Regions from separate parts of the Actinoplanes sp. NPDC051851 genome, predicted to be linked through region 2. Evidence: riboswitches for the same ligand, from Rfam matches in the RefSeq annotation. Region 2 holds a riboswitch; the other holds the start of a gene.
What was found. A riboswitch is a leader RNA that binds a small molecule or an ion and turns the genes downstream of it on or off. The one in region 2 is predicted to bind cobalamin.

Region 1 (7,401 bases), on a different contig from region 2:
CGCTGGTCCCGTCGTACAAGGCGCACCGGGTCGCGCACGGCGAGGTCGAGGAGGTGCCGGCCTCGCTGGAGAAGCAGGTGCCGGTCCTCCTGGAGGTGCTCGCCGCGATCGGCATCCCGGCCTTCGGCGTCCCCGGTTACGAGGCCGACGACGTGCTCGGCACGCTCACGGCCACCCAGGCCGCCCCGGTCGAGGTGGTCTCCGGCGACCGTGACCTGTTCCAGCTGGTCGACGACGCCCGCGCCACCCGGCTGCTCTACTGCGGCCGCGGCGTCGCCAAGCTGGAGGACGCCGACGAGGCCCTGGTCACCGCGAAGTACGGCGTCGCGGCGCGGCACTACGCCGACTTCGCGGCGATGCGCGGCGACCCCAGCGACGGCCTGCCCGGCGTCCCCGGCGTCGGCGAGAAGACCGCGGCCCGGCTGATCGAGCGCTACGGCGGTGTCGCGGAGATCCTCGCGGCCCTGGACGACCCGGCGTCCGGGTTCGCGCCCGGGGTCCGGACGAAGTTGGACGCCTCCCGGGCGTACCTGGAGAAGGCCCTGCCGGTCTGCCGGGTGGCTCTCGACGTCAAGCTGCCCGATTTTGATCCGGCCCTGCCGACGGCGCCGCGCGATCCGGACGCCCTGCTGGCCCTCGCCGACCGCTGGAACCTGGCGAGTTCGGCCCGCCGCCTGGTGGATGCCATGGCCGGCTGAGACCCCGGACACTGCGGCGAAGAGCGCGGCGCAAAAGATCTCAGTTTCTCCCCGGGCACCCCGATATCGCCTGCATCGGTAGCCGCCAACCCCGGGGAGTACGCATGACGTCGCGTGTCGTTCGCGCGTGCTACGCCGTGTGGATCCTGCTGATCACCAGCCTGTACTACGCGCTGCCGGACGATCACCTCTACACGTGGGCGGCGCTCGGCTACTCCAGCGCGGTCGCGGTGCTGGTCGGCATCCGGATCTACCGGCCCGCCCAGCGGCTGCCGTGGTACCTGATCAGCGCCGCGCTGGCCACCTTCACCACCGGGGACAGCTGGTACAACCTGGTCCTGGCGCTCGGTGAGCAGCCCGGCTTCCCGGGGCTGGCCGACGTCTTCTACCTGCTGGTCTACCCGCTGCTGACCACCGCCCTGCTGCTGCTGATCCGGGCCCGCTCGGGCGGCGGCGACAACCGGGCGGCGCTGCTCGACGGGCTGGTCCCGACGGTCGGCATGGGCCTGCTCGCCTGGGTCTACTGGATCGCGCCGTTCACCCGTTCCACGGACCTCTCGCTGCTGGAGAAGATCGTCTCGATCGGCTACCCGCTCGGCGACATCCTGGTGATCGCGATGATCCTGCGGATGCTGACCGCGATCGGCAAGCGGCCGCGGGCGCTCTCCAGCCTCACCGCCGCGATGGTCGGCCTGCTGATCTCGGACATCTTCTACGGCCAGTCCCAGCTGCGCGCCGAGTGGTCGCTCGGCGGGCCGGTCGACCTCGGCTGGATCGTCTTCTACGCAGGCATGGGCTACACCGCGCTGCGGCCCTCCATGCTCGGTCTCGCCGAGCCCGCGCCGCACGCCCGCGCGGTGATCGGCCGGCACCGGCTGATCTGGCTGACCGGCGCCGCGCTGATCGCCCCGGCCGTCCTGATGCTGGAGGACGTGCAGGGTCACGACGTCGAGGTGGCCCGCGGCGGCATCGTCGACGCGCCGGTGATCGCGGCCGCCGCCACCGTGATGTTCCTGCTGGTCCTGGCCCGGGTCTCCGGCCTGGCTATGGCCCAGCGGCAGGCCGTCGCCCGGGAGCGGGCACTGCGCGAGGCCGGCGCCCTGCTGGTGCGGGCGAACTCGGTGGAGGAGGTGGCCGGCGCCCTGCGCGACGCCGTCGACCGGTTGATGCCCGCCGACTGCGCCTACCACCTGGACGTCGTCCCGCCCTCGCCGGGCACCGCGGAGGCGTCCGTCCAGCTGCGCGACGCCGCAGGCCTGCCCGACGGGCTCGGCTCGGGCGGCTTCCGCACCGTGCTGTACCTGACCCAGCCGCTCAGCGACGACCGGCACGGCACCATGATCCTCGGCGCGCCGGAGAACGTCCTGCACGCGGTCCGCCCCTCGTTGGAGACGCTCGCCGCGCAGGTCGACGCGGTGATCGAACGGATCTACCTCTCCGCCGAGGTGAGCCGCCGCGACAGTGAGGCCTATTTCCGTACGCTCATCCAGAACACCGCCGACGTCATCCTGATCGTCGAGGACGACGACACCGTGCGCTACGCCAGCCCGTCCGCGGTCAAGCTGTTCGGCGCGATCATCACGGCCGGCACCCCGCTGACCGGGCTCTTCACGCCCGACAGCCAGGACGGGCTGACCGAGGTGCTGGACCGGCTGCGGCGCGGCCACGGCGAGCTGGACGGCATCGAGCTGGCCGCGCACGGTTCCGGCCGCCGCCGCGTCGAGGTCGAGTGCGACCTGCGTGACCTGCGGGAGGACCCGACCGTACGCGGGCTCGTGGTCACCATGCGCGACGTCACCGAGCGCCGCCGCCTGGAGGACGACCTGACCCACCAGGCGTTCCACGACTCGTTGACCGGGCTCGCCAACCGGGTGCTGTTCCGCAACCGCCTGGAGCAGGCCTTCATGGTCGCCGAGCGGGACGGTGCCACCCTCGGCGTGCTCTTCGTCGACCTGGACGACTTCAAGGACGTCAACGAGACCCTCGGGCACGGCGTCGGCGACCAGTTGCTGATCACCGTGGCGCAGCGGATCTCGGCGATCATCGGCGCCGGCAGCACCGCGGCCCGGATGGGCGGCGACGAGTTCGCCATCCTGATCGAGCAGAGCCACAGCGCCGACGCGGCCGACGACGCCGCGGCCCGGATCGTCGCCGCGCTGGAGGCGCCGATCGAGGTCGCCGACGGCGAGGGAAACACCCACCTGGTCAGCGGCAAGGTCAGCGTCGGCGTCGCCACCAACCGGGACGCGGACGGCTCCACCGAGTTGCTGCGGCACGCCGATCTCGCGCTCTACCTGGCCAAGGGGATGGGCAAGGGCAGCTGGCAGCGGTACCAGAGTGACCTGCACCACGAGATGGTGCAGCGGCTGGAGATGCGCACCCAGCTGCACGAGGCGATCGAGGGCGAGCAGTTCGTGCTGCAGTTCCAGCCGATCGTCGAGATCGGCGCGAGCCGGGTCAGCGGCGTCGAGGCCCTGGTCCGCTGGCAGCACCCGGCGCGCGGGCTGCTCGGCCCGTTCCACTTCGTCGAGGCCGCCGAGGAGAACGGCGCGATCGTCGGCATCGGCAACTGGGTGCTGCGGGAGGCCCTGCGCCAGTTCGCCGAGTGGCAGGCCGCCGACCCGGACACCACGCTGCGCTACGTCAGCGTCAACGTGTCGCCGCGCCAGTTCCGCACCGGCGACTTCGTCGACCAGGTCCGGGACGCCCTCGCCACGACCGGGGCCCGGCCCGAGTGGCTGCTCCTGGAGATCACCGAGAGCCTGGTGCTCCGCGACGCCGACAAGGTGGTCCAGGATCTGCGTTCCTTGCGGGCGCTGGGGGTACGGGTGGCGATCGACGATTTCGGCACCGGATACTCGTCACTCAGCTACCTGCGGCAGATGCCGGTCGACGTACTGAAGCTGGACAAGTCCTTCATCGACGACGTCCTCACCAGCCGCCAGCAGCACGCTCTCGTCGAGGCGATCGTCACGCTCGCCGCCAACCTGGATCTGGACGTGGTCGCCGAGGGCATCGAGGAGCCGGGCCAGCGGGCGGCGCTGGACGCGATGGGCTGCCGCTACGGCCAGGGCTACCACTTCGCGAAGCCCCTCTGGCCCGCCGACATCCCGCCGATGACGTCCACGAGCCCGGCCCTGCTGAGCGCGTAGGACATCCACGAGCCCGGCCCTGCTGAGCGCGCAGCACATCCACGAGCCCGGCCCTGCCGAGCGCGCAGCACATCCACGAGCCCGGCCTTACCGAGCGCGCAGCCCGCCACTTTCGACCGATTTATCATCCTATATCCGGTGATCGCCTCGCTGTCGGTGATCGGTCAATAACACTTCGGGCGTGTCACGGCGATAACGGCTGGCGTGACTCGCCAGTAGGCGGCAGGGTCGGGGTGTGCTGAACAATTCCGTCTGGGCCGCACTCGAAGGACCGCACGCCGGGTTCGCCGAGGCCGCCGGCAACGCCGCCCGCTACCTGCCCGAGATCGCCCCGTTCTGCGCCGTCAGCGACCCCGCCGACCCGGCGGCCTGGCGCGACCTCGCCACCCTCACCGACCACGCCCTGCTGACCGGTCCGTCCCTGACCCCCCGCTCCGGCTGGGAACAGGAGTCGATCACGTACGGCGTGCAGATGACCGGCACCGCGATGACCGCCGTCGACGACCCGGAGGCCGTCCCGCTCACCGAGCACGACGTCCCCGAGATGCTGGAACTGGTGGCCCGCGCCCAGCCCGGCCCGTTCCGCAAGCGCACCATCGACCTGGGCCGCTACCTGGGCATCCGTGCCCGGGACGGCCGCCTGATCTCGATGGCCGGCGAGCGCTTCCGCCTCCCCGGCTGGACCGAGGTCTCCGCCGTCTGCACCGACCCCGCGTTCCGCGGCCAGGGCCTCGGCGCCCGCCTCACCGCCGCGGTCGCCGCCGGCATCCTGGCCCGCGGCGAGCTCCCGTTCCTGCACGTGGTCTCCGACAACGACAGCGCGATCCGCCTCTACGAACGCCTCGGCTTCCAGCAGAGCACCGAGGTCGTCTTCGCCTCCTTCCGCCACCACGGCTGACGAGCGCAGCCGACCACCACCGCAGCAGCCGGTGTGGCACCCCGCGGCGGGCGAGGCGAGCTTTCGCCCCCCTCCGCCGCCGGGGCCACATCCCTGTCGTTCATCACCGCACATCCCTGTCGTTCATCACCGCACATCCCTGTCGCTCATCACCGCACATCGGTGACGACGCCCGGACGGGACCTCCGTGGCGCGCCCCCTCACCGAGGTCGCGGCGGGCCGCACCGCGACGATGTCCGGCCGGACGGGTCGGGGTCCCTGATCCGCTCGCCGTAACCTGGTCGGCATGGCCCACTCGGACGACGTACGCCGGATCGCGCTCGCTCTCGACCACGTCGTGGAGATCGACAGTGACGGGTTCGACTTCCGGGTGCACGACAGGGGGTTCGTGTGGTCGTACCCGGAACGGACGCCGGGGCAGCGCCGCACCATCCGCACCGACGTCGCCGTGCTCTACGTCGGTGACGAGGCGGAGAAGCAGGCGCTACTCCTCGGTGAGCCGGAGCTCTTCTTCACCACGTCCGGCTACGACGGTCTCCCCCTGGTCATGCTGCGGCTGCCGGAGGTGACCGTCGACCGCCTGGACGAGTTGATCACCGACGCATGGCGGATGCGCTCGGAGTGAGCAGACCCGAGGCCGGCCCACCCGGAGTGAGCAGACCCGAGGCCGGCCCACCCGGAGTGAGCAGGTCCGGCGCCGGCCCACCCGAAGTGAGCAGGTCCGGGCCCGGCGCGCCCGAAGTGAGCAGGTCCGGCGCCGGCCCACCCGAAGTGAGCAGGTGCGAACCCGGCGCGCTCGGCGTGAACCGATCGTGGTGTACCGCGGCCTCCAGCGGACGGCGGGCGCGCCAGCCGTGCCGTTCGAGATCCGGTGTCCGCTGCAGGGCGCTCACCGGCCCGACGCAGAGCCAGGCCACCGCGCGCATCGGCGCCGGGATGCCGACCAGGTCGTTCAGGAAATCCTCGCGGTAGAATGACACCCAGCCCACGCCGAGCCCCTCCGCGGTCGCCGCCAGCCACAGGTTCTGGATCGCCAGGCAGACCGAGTAAAGTCCGGCGTCCGCGATCGCGTGCCGCCCCAGGATCGCCGGTCCGCCGCGTTCCGGGTCGTAGGTCACCACGATCGACAGCGCCGACTCCAGCACCCCGTCGATCTTGATCCGGGCGAACCGCTCCTTCGCCGCGCCGTCGAGCGTCGCCGCGAACACCGCCCGCTCCTCGTGCACGTGCCGGTGGAAGGCCTCCCGGATCACACGATCCCGGATCAGCACGAAATCCCACGGCTGCGACATTCCGACGCTCGGCGCGGCATGCGCGGCTTTCAACACCTTTTCGAGTACGCCGTCCGGCACGTCGTCACCGGTGAACTCGGCACGGACATCGCGCCGTGCGTGGATCACATCGTACAAATCGCTCAACATCTGGACAGACTCCCGCTGTGGTTCTCCACGCGAGGCCGGTCTTCGGACTCCCGGATCGTCGCCTCACCACCCGCCTTCCCAGCCGTTCCCAGCCAGTGGCTGCGCCCTCCCGCGCTCACCGGGCCGGGCCGATCTCACTCGGCCGTGATCCGAAAGCGCCCTCAGGCACACAGGTGGCGGCTCCCCGGTCACCGCGGCGGGCTCCGTGCCGGATTCACACCGGCTTCCCGATTCTCCCCACCGAAGCGGGGCACCTCGCTGACAGTTTCGTCGCCACCTTCACACTACCTTCCCCCTTCTCCGGTACGCCGCAGCCCGGGCAGGTCACGCAGCTCACACCGCTTCCCCAGTACGCCGGCCCCCGGACAGGTCAGGCCGCCACCCGCCGGGCGAGCAGGCCCTCGCCGATCGCGAAGCGGGTCAGCTCCGAACGCCGCCGGTGTCCCGTCTTCTCCCGGATCCGGTCCAGGTGCGACCGCACGGTTCGTACGCTGATCACCAGGGCCTCCGCGATGTCCACGTCGCGCTCCCCCTCGGCGAGCAGGGCCAGCACCTCGCGCTCCCGGGGCGTCAGCGTCAGCCGGGGCCCCGCATGCCGCCGGCCCGCACTGTCCAGCAGGAACGCCGCGAGCGTCGCCGACACGAACGTCCCGCCGTCGGCCACCTGCCGGACCGCCGAACCCACCTCGGCCGCGTCCGCCGACTTCGTCAGGTACCCCCGGGCCCCCGCCGCGAGCGCGGCCAGCACGTCCGCCTGCCCGGACTGCGCCGACACGATCAGCGGCCGGTGCCCGGCGGCGGAGAGGGCGAGCACCGCCGCGGCCCCCTGCAGCCCCGGCAGGTGCAGATCGAGCAGGACGACTCCCCCAGCCGCGGCCCGGTACGCCAGGAACTCCTCCACCGACCCGGCCACCGGACCCGCCTCGACCCCGGGAAGCTCCTCGACCACCCGGGCCAGCGCCGCGCGGAACAGCGGATGATCCTCGACAACAGATACCAGTGTCATCTCGCGACCTCCCATCGGGCGCATCCCAGCGTCATTCCCCAGCCCTCTCATACCCCAGCCCTCTCGTTCCGCGCCCTCTTCATCCCCCAGCCCTCGCATCTCCCCGGCCCTCTCAATCCCCAGCCCCCGCATCTCCCCCGCCCTCTCAATCCCCGGCCCCCGCATCTCCCCGGACCGTTTCACTCCCCGGCCCCCGCATCTCCCCGGACCGTTTCACTCCCCGGCC
Region 2 (7,401 bases):
TTCGCCACGATCGTGTCACCGGTGGCGAAGAACGCGACCAGCCGCGAGACGAGGTGCTGTTCGGCGGGCGTCAGTGTGGCCAGGTCGGCGAGGTCGCCGTGCAGGTCGACCTCCTCGACGGTCCAGGTGTTCTTGATGGCGTCCTTGAAACGGTCGAAGAAGTGCGGGTACTTCATCGGCCGCAGGGTCAGGTCCATTCCGGGGTCGAGCAGCATTACTGGCAGGCCTCACACGATTCGGGGTTCTCCAGGGAGCAGACTTCGGCGGGGGTGAGCGCCGGAATGACCGGTGCCACCGAGACCGTGGCCTGCTGAATGCGCGTCGCGGGCCGCGAGCGCAGGTAGTACGAGGTCTTCAGGCCGGCTTTCCACGCGTAGAGGTACATCGAGGAGAGCTTGCCGATGGTGGGCGCGGCCAGGAACAGGTTCAGCGACTGCGACTGGTCGATGTAGGGCGCGCGGGCGGCGGCCAGGTCGATCAGGGCCCGCTGGGGGAGTTCCCAGGCGGTACGGAACAGTTCGCGGACCTCGGCCGGCAGTTCGGTGATGCCCTGCACGGACCCCTCGGCGCGCTTGATCGCCTCACGGATCGGGGCGTTCCACAGATTGCGGGACTTCAGTTCGCGTACCAGAAAGGTGTTGATCTGAAGGAACTCGCCGGACATCGTCTCGCGCTTGAAGAGATTGCTCACCTGAGGCTCGATGCATTCGTAGCAGCCGGCGATCGACGCGATGGTGGCCGTCGGCGCGATGGCGACGAGGAGCGAGTTACGCAGGCCGTTGGTTGCGATTCTCTCTCTCAGGGAGTTCCAGCGATCGGTCTGCGTGGTGGTCACACCCCACAGGTCCGGGTGCAGGTCACCCTTCGCGGCCCGGGTCTGCGAGTACGCCGGATGCGCGCCGAATCGCTCGGCGAGCGACGCTGACGATTCCAGCGCGGTCAGGAAGATCTCCTCCTGAACCTTGGTGGAGAGCTTCCTGGCTTCGGCGGAGTCGAACGGCAGGCGCAGGGTGAAGAGGGCGTCCTGCAGGCCCATCAGGCCGAGGCCGACCGGGCGCCAGCGCGGATTCGAGGCGGCGGCCTGTGCGGACGGGTAATAGTTGATGTCGATCACCCGGTCGAGGAAGACCACCGCGGTGCGGACCGTCTCCCGCAACCGTTCCCAATCGACGCCCGCCTCGGTCACGTGCGCGCCGAGATTGACCGAGCCGAGGTTGCAGACCGCGGTCTCGCCGTCGTCGTTCACCTCGAGGATCTCGGTGCAGAGATTCGACAGGTGAATGGTGTTGCCGGGCGCGCCGGTCTGGTTGGAGAGCGCGTTCGACCGGTCCTTGAACGTCATCCATCCGTTGCCGGTCTGCGCGAGGGTGCGCATCATCCGGCCGTACAGATCGCGGGCCTTGACGGTCTTGACGGCCTTCTTCTCCGCCTTCCGGTACGCCTCGTCGAACGCCTCGCCGAACAGATCCGGCAACTCCGGCGCGTCCGACGGATCGATCAGCGACCAGTCGCCGTCCGCCTCGACCCGCCGCATGAACTCGTCCGGGATCCAGTTCGCCAGGTTCAGATTGTGCGTCCGCCGGCTCTCCTCACCGGTGTTGTCGCGCAGTTCCAGGAACTCCTCGACGTCCGGGTGCCACGGCTCCAGATAGACGCATGCGGCGCCCTTGCGGCGGCCGCCCTGATTGACCGCCGCGACGCCCGCGTCCAGGGTCTTCAGGAACGGCACGATGCCGTTGGACCTCCCGTTCGTGCCGCGGATCAGCGCACCCCGGCCGCGGACCCGCGACCACGAGATGCCGATGCCGCCGGAGAACTTCGACAGTTTGGCGACCTGGTGGTACCGCTCGTAAATCGAGTCCAGCTCGTCCTTCGGCGAATCGACGAGGAAACAGCTCGACATCTGGGTGTGCCGGGTGCCGGAATTGAACAGCGTCGGCGAGCTGGGCAGATAGGCGAGCGACGACATCAGCCGGTAGAAACCGATCGCCTCGTTCGCGTTCTGCGACAGCCCGCAGGCGACCCGCAGCAGCCAGTACTGCGGCGTCTCGACGACGAGCCGGGACTGCGGGTGGCGCAGCAGGTAGCGGTCCGCGACGGTGCGCAGCCCGAAGTACTCGAACCGCAGGTCACCGCGGGTGTCGATGGCGTCGTCGAGCTTGCGGGCGTTGCGGGCCACGAACGCCGCGGTCTCGTCCCCGATCAGGCCGAGCGTGTGCCCGTACCGGATGGCCTGACTGAAACTGGCCACCTCCTGGAGCCGGACCTCCTTGTCCACGTAGGCCGTGAGCAGCCGGGCCGCGAGACGCGAGTACTGCGGCTCCTCGCTGATCAGCTCGGCGGCCGTCTGGATCGAGAGTTTGTCCAGCTCGGCGGTGGTCGCGCCGTCGTACAGGCCACTGATGGTCTTGGTGGCCACCCGCAGCGGGTCGACCTCACCCAGATCACCGACCCAGAGCTCGACCGCCCGCACGATCTTGTTGACGTCGACCGGTTCCAGATCACCGTTGCGTTTGCGCACCTGCATCGCGTGCCGCCGCTGCTCCGGCACGGTCACGCTCTCTTTCGTGGTATCCATCGTTCCCCCTTCGTCCGCTCGCCGAGGTCGGGGCGCGCAGGGGGACGCCGCCGGGACACGCCGCGGGGGCGCACCGGCTGATGGCGTCGGCCGTCCCACGCGGCCTTCGACCGCCGTACGCGTGTGCGCACGGCGCGCTGGCAGGTCTTCGGACTCGTGGGCGTGATGCTCGCGCCTACCGGCCGTCGCTTCCCGGACCGGGTGGTCCAGTGCTTGATTGACGGCTTTCGTTCCCACTCACCGCTGCGGGGCAGTCCCGGTTTCCCACCGGGTTCCCTGTTGCCTCGAACGGGCCGTGACGGCCCGCACGAACCAGCTGCGGGAGACACCATATATGGGCGGCCACCGAAAAGTCATACCCCACATCGTGTGTCACCCGGGTCACCCTCTCGTGATCAACTTTGCGGCGGGCGGTAGCATGCGAAGCGGTGCTGGTTCGCCCTGTCCCTCGTAAAAAGGCGTCGTAAGAGGGAACCCGGTGTGAATCCGGGACTGCCCCGCAGCGGTGAGTGGGAACGAGAGTCGTCATCGCTGCCGATCGTCTACGGCGACGTGTCCCGCAAGGCGCCGATGACCGTCGGGGTGTCCCGCAAGGCGCCGATGACCGTCGGGTGGTCGACCTGCGCACAGTCACTGACGTCGAAGCCGGTCAAGGGCATGCTGACCGGCCCGGTGACCATTCTGGCCTGGTCGTTCGTGCGCACCGACCAGCCACTCGCGGACACCGCCGACCAGGTGGCGCTCGCCCTGCGCGACGAGTGCGCGGATCTGGAGACGGGCCGGGATCCGGGTGATCCAGGTCGACGAGCCGGCGATCGGCTACAGCCGGGGCGTCGGCCCGGGCGTCTGGGACATCCACTCGCCCCGGGTGCCGTCCCGCGACGAGGTCGTCGATGCGCTGCGCCGGGCGATCGCGGCGGTCCCGGCCCAACGGCTCTGGGTGAACCCGGACTGCGGCCTTAAGACCCACGGTTACGCCGAGGCCGAGGCATCGTCCTGGTCCTCTCTGTCCTGGTCCTCTCTGCCCTGGTCCACGGCGTAGGGGATGAGCGGCTGCTGGTTCTCGTCGACCAGCAGGCGGCCGGCGGCGGGTGGGCGGGCGCGCTGGGCGCAGTCCTGGCGCTCGCAGATCTGGCAGCCGAGTCCGATCGGGATCACGCCGCGCGGGTTGTCGAGCGCGAGGCCGTCGCTGTAGACCAGGCGCCGGGCGTGGCGCAGTTCGCAGCCGAGCGCCACCGCGAACGTGCTGCGCGGGCTGTGGTGGCCGCGCCCGCCGTGCACGACCGTACGGGCCAGCCAGAAGTAGCGCTTGCCGTCCGGCATCTCGGCGACCTGAGTGAGGATCCGGCCCGGTGAGCTGAACGCCTCGTAGATGATCCAGAGCGGACACGTGCCGCCGAGCCGGGAGAAGTGGAAGTCGCTGGCGGACTGGCGCTTGGAGATGTTGCCGGCCCGGTCCACGCGCAGAAACGCGAACGGGACCCCGCGCAGGGACGGCCGTTGCAGGGTGCTGAGCCGGTGGCAGGCCGTCTCGAAGCTCACGCCGAAGCGCCCGGCGAGGAGCGGGACGTCATACCGCAGCTGTTCGGCTGTACTGTGAAAGCCCTTGTAGGGCATGAGTAGTGCGCCGGCGTAGTAGTTGCCGAGGCCGATTCTGGCCAGCCCGGTGGCGGAGGGCGGGTCGATGTCGTCGGCGAGCTCGGTGATCAATTTGTCCTCGGCGAGGAAGGCCAGCTGGGTGGCGAGCTGGAACGCCCGCTGGCCGTCGGTGTGGTCGGCGGAGAGGCGCAGGACCCGGGTCTCCGGGTCGAAGCGGCGGATCTCGGTGGCGGCGCCGGGCGGGGGAATGATGACCCGGACCTCGTACTCCTCCCGCAGATGGCGGGTGAGTGTCTCGGCAGCGCGGCCCGGTGTGAGCGCGAGGCGGTCGGCGAGCTGCTCGGCGGCGGCGTCGAGCTGGTCGAAGTGGTTGTAGCGGGCGTAGAAGAAGTCGCGGACCGCGTCGTGCGGCTCGGCCTCGGTGGCGGCCAGGGGATCGCCGGGCCAGGCCAGGGCGGCGACCCGGTTGGAGGCCTCCCGGTAGCGCCGGTGGAGGGCGACCAGGGCGCGGGCGGCCGCCGGGTGGTCGCGGATGAGCTCGGTGGCTTCCAACGGGTCGACCGGGTGGCCGCTGGCCTCGTCGGTGAGGGCGGCGCGCACATCCGCCCCGAGGCGCTCGGTGTCGGTGTCGCTGAAGAACTCCGGGTCCACGTCGAGGAGCCCGGCCAGGCGGAGCAGGATCGATGCGGTCAGTGTCCGCTGGTTGTTCTCGATCTGGTTCAGGTAGCTGGTCGAGATGTCCAGCCGGCGGGCGAGCTGGGCCTGGGTGATGCCGCGCTCGCGGCGCAGCCTGCGGAGCTTGCCGTGCGCATAGAGCTTGGTTCCCGCCATCGCCGCGGCTCCTCTCCTGCCGTCGCGTCCTGCCGTCGTGCCGCCCATCATGCTCCCGCGAACAAGGCGTCCGCAACGGTTGCAAAATTTACAAATCCGCAGGTCAGGGCGTGAAAAGTACGCAGGTTTCGACCCTCGACACGGCCGTCCTTCGAGGACGAGGCTCGGTCCGTGACATTTCAACTCGTACATGTGTGGCCCAGCGCGGCACGGCATTCCCGTCGCGAGGAACTCGCCTGGTCGCTGGCCGAGTTGGCCACCGCCGCCGCCCCACCGGACGCCGAGGCGGTGGCGATGGTGGCCAACCGGGTGATCGACAACGCGGCCGTGGCGAGCGCCTCGCTGTCCCGGCGGCCGGTGGCCGTCGCCCGGGCACAGGCCCTCGCCCACCGGGCAGGTGAGGGAGCCTCGGTGTTCGGTGCCGGGGTCCGTGTCTCCCCGGAGTGGGCGGCCTGGGCCAACGCGACGGCGGTCCGCGAGCTGGACTTCCACGACACGTTCCTGGCGGCCGACTACTCCCATCCCGGCGACGACATCCCGCCCCTGATCGCGGTCGCCCAACAGGCCGGTCTGACCGGGGCCGACCTGGTGCGCGGTGTCCTGGTGGCCTACGAGGTGCACGTCGCCCTAGTCAGCGGCATCTGCCTGCACGCACACCGGATCGACCACGTGGCGCACCTGAGCGCGGCGACCGCGTGCGGGCTCGGGGCGATGCTGCGGCTGCCCACCGAGGTGGTCTACCAGGCCGTCGGGCAGGCGGTGCACACCACCACGGCGACCCGGCAGTCCCGCAAGGGCGCGATCTCCTCGTGGAAGGCGTTCGCCCCGGCCTTCGCGGGCAAGGCGGCGATCGAGGCCGTCGACCGGGCGATGCGCGGCGAGGGGGCGCCGGCGCCGATCTACGAGGGTGAGGACGGGCTCATCGCCTGGATGCTGGACGGCCCGGACGCGGAGTATGGGGTGCCGCTGCCGTCACCGGGTGAGCCGCTGCGGGGGATCCTGCGGACGTACACCAAGGAGCACTCCGCCGAGTACCAGGCGCAGGCGCTGATCGACCTGGCCCGGCGGATGCGGGAGAAGCTACCTGGCGGGACCGACCGGATCGTCTCGGTCGTGCTGCACACCAGCCACCACACCCATCACGTGATCGGCTCCGGCGCCAACGATCCGCAGAAGTACGATCCGGCCGCCAGCCGGGAGACGCTCGACCACTCGATTCCCTACATCCTCGCGGTGGCCCTGCAGGACGGCGTGTGGCACCACCTCGATTCGTATGCTCCCGAGCGCACCCGCCGGCCCGACACCGTCGCGCTCTGGCAGCGGATCGCCACGGTCGAGGACCCCGAGTGGACCCGCCGCTACCACGACCCGGAACCGGCCTTCGGCGGGCGGCTGGTCATCACCCTCACCGACGGCACCGTCCTGGAGGACTCGCTCGACGTCGCCGACGCGCACCCGGCCGGCGCGCGGCCGTTCGACCGGCCCGCCTACCAGCGCAAGTTCGCCACGCTGGCCGACGGCGTCGTGACGCCCGCCGCACAGCGGTCCTTCCTGGACGCCGCGACCCGGCTCGCCGAGCTCACCCCGCCGGAGCTGGCCCTGCTCTTCCCCGACGTGGATCACACCGCGATCGCCCGTGCCGACGCGTCGCTTCCTGGTGGGATCTTCCGATGACCTATCTCTACGCCCGCACCAGCGCCGCCGACAAGCGCTCCGTGTTCCGCTCCGGTCTCGCCTCCGGTGACCTGCTGCGACTTCCCGGTGCGTTCAACCCGCTCACCGCGCGACTGGTCCAGCAGACCGGCTTCGAAGGCGTCTACGTCTCCGGCGGTGCCCTCTCCGCCGCGGCCGGGCTGCCGGACATCGGGCTGACCACGCTGCCCGAGGTGGCCGGCTGGGCCGCCGACATCGCCGCGAGCACCGATCTGCCCACCCTGGTCGACGCGGACACCGGGTTCGGCGAGCCGCTCAACGCGGCCCGGACGATCCAGCGGCTCGAGGACGCCGGAGTGGCCGGCTGCCACCTGGAGGACCAGGTCAACCCGAAGCGCTGCGGGCATCTGGACGGCAAGGCCCTGGTCAGCCCGGACGACATGATCCGAAAGCTGCGCGCTGCCGTCGAGGCCCGCCGTGACCCGAACTTCCTGATCATGGCCAGGACGGATGCGCGCGGGGTTGAGGGTTTCGACGCGGCGGTCGAGCGGGCCAAGGCCTACGTCGACGCCGGCGCGGACGCGATATTCCCGGAGGCGCTCGCCGACGAGACGGAGTTCGCCGCCTTCCGGGCCGCGGTCGGCGTGCCGCTGCTGGCGAACATGACCGAGTTCGGCAAGGGGCCCTCACTGAGCGCCGACCGGCTCCGCGATCTCGGCTACAACCTGGTCATCTACCCG

Region 1: it holds a riboswitch for cobalamin, as region 2 does, so the genes downstream of both, bluB (5,6-dimethylbenzimidazole synthase) here and AB0M08_RS24260 (ribonucleoside-diphosphate reductase subunit alpha) in region 2, are expected to answer to the same signal.

Annotation. Positions count from the first base shown of each region.
Region 1 covers NZ_JBFAYF010000007.1:195,565-202,965, reverse strand. Annotated here, with positions in the region: gene AB0M08_RS10210 (5'-3' exonuclease) at 1-698, shown strand, start outside; gene AB0M08_RS10205 (EAL domain-containing protein) at 803-3,850, shown strand; gene AB0M08_RS10200 (GNAT family N-acetyltransferase) at 4,086-4,748, shown strand; gene AB0M08_RS10195 (hypothetical protein) at 5,035-5,373, shown strand; partial or broken gene bluB (5,6-dimethylbenzimidazole synthase) at 5,543-6,169, opposite strand; cobalamin riboswitch at 6,185-6,442, opposite strand; gene AB0M08_RS10185 (response regulator transcription factor) at 6,540-7,175, opposite strand.
Region 2 covers NZ_JBFAYF010000026.1:70,371-77,771, reverse strand. Annotated here, with positions in the region: gene AB0M08_RS24265 (ribonucleotide-diphosphate reductase subunit beta) at 1-215, opposite strand, end outside; gene AB0M08_RS24260 (ribonucleoside-diphosphate reductase subunit alpha) at 215-2,578, opposite strand; cobalamin riboswitch at 2,700-2,910, opposite strand; cobalamin riboswitch at 2,994-3,175, shown strand; partial or broken gene AB0M08_RS24255 (hypothetical protein) at 3,149-3,295, shown strand; gene AB0M08_RS24250 (hypothetical protein) at 3,369-3,620, shown strand; gene AB0M08_RS24245 (short-chain fatty acyl-CoA regulator family protein) at 3,551-5,008, opposite strand; gene AB0M08_RS24240 (MmgE/PrpD family protein) at 5,180-6,682, shown strand; gene prpB (methylisocitrate lyase) at 6,679-7,401, shown strand, end outside.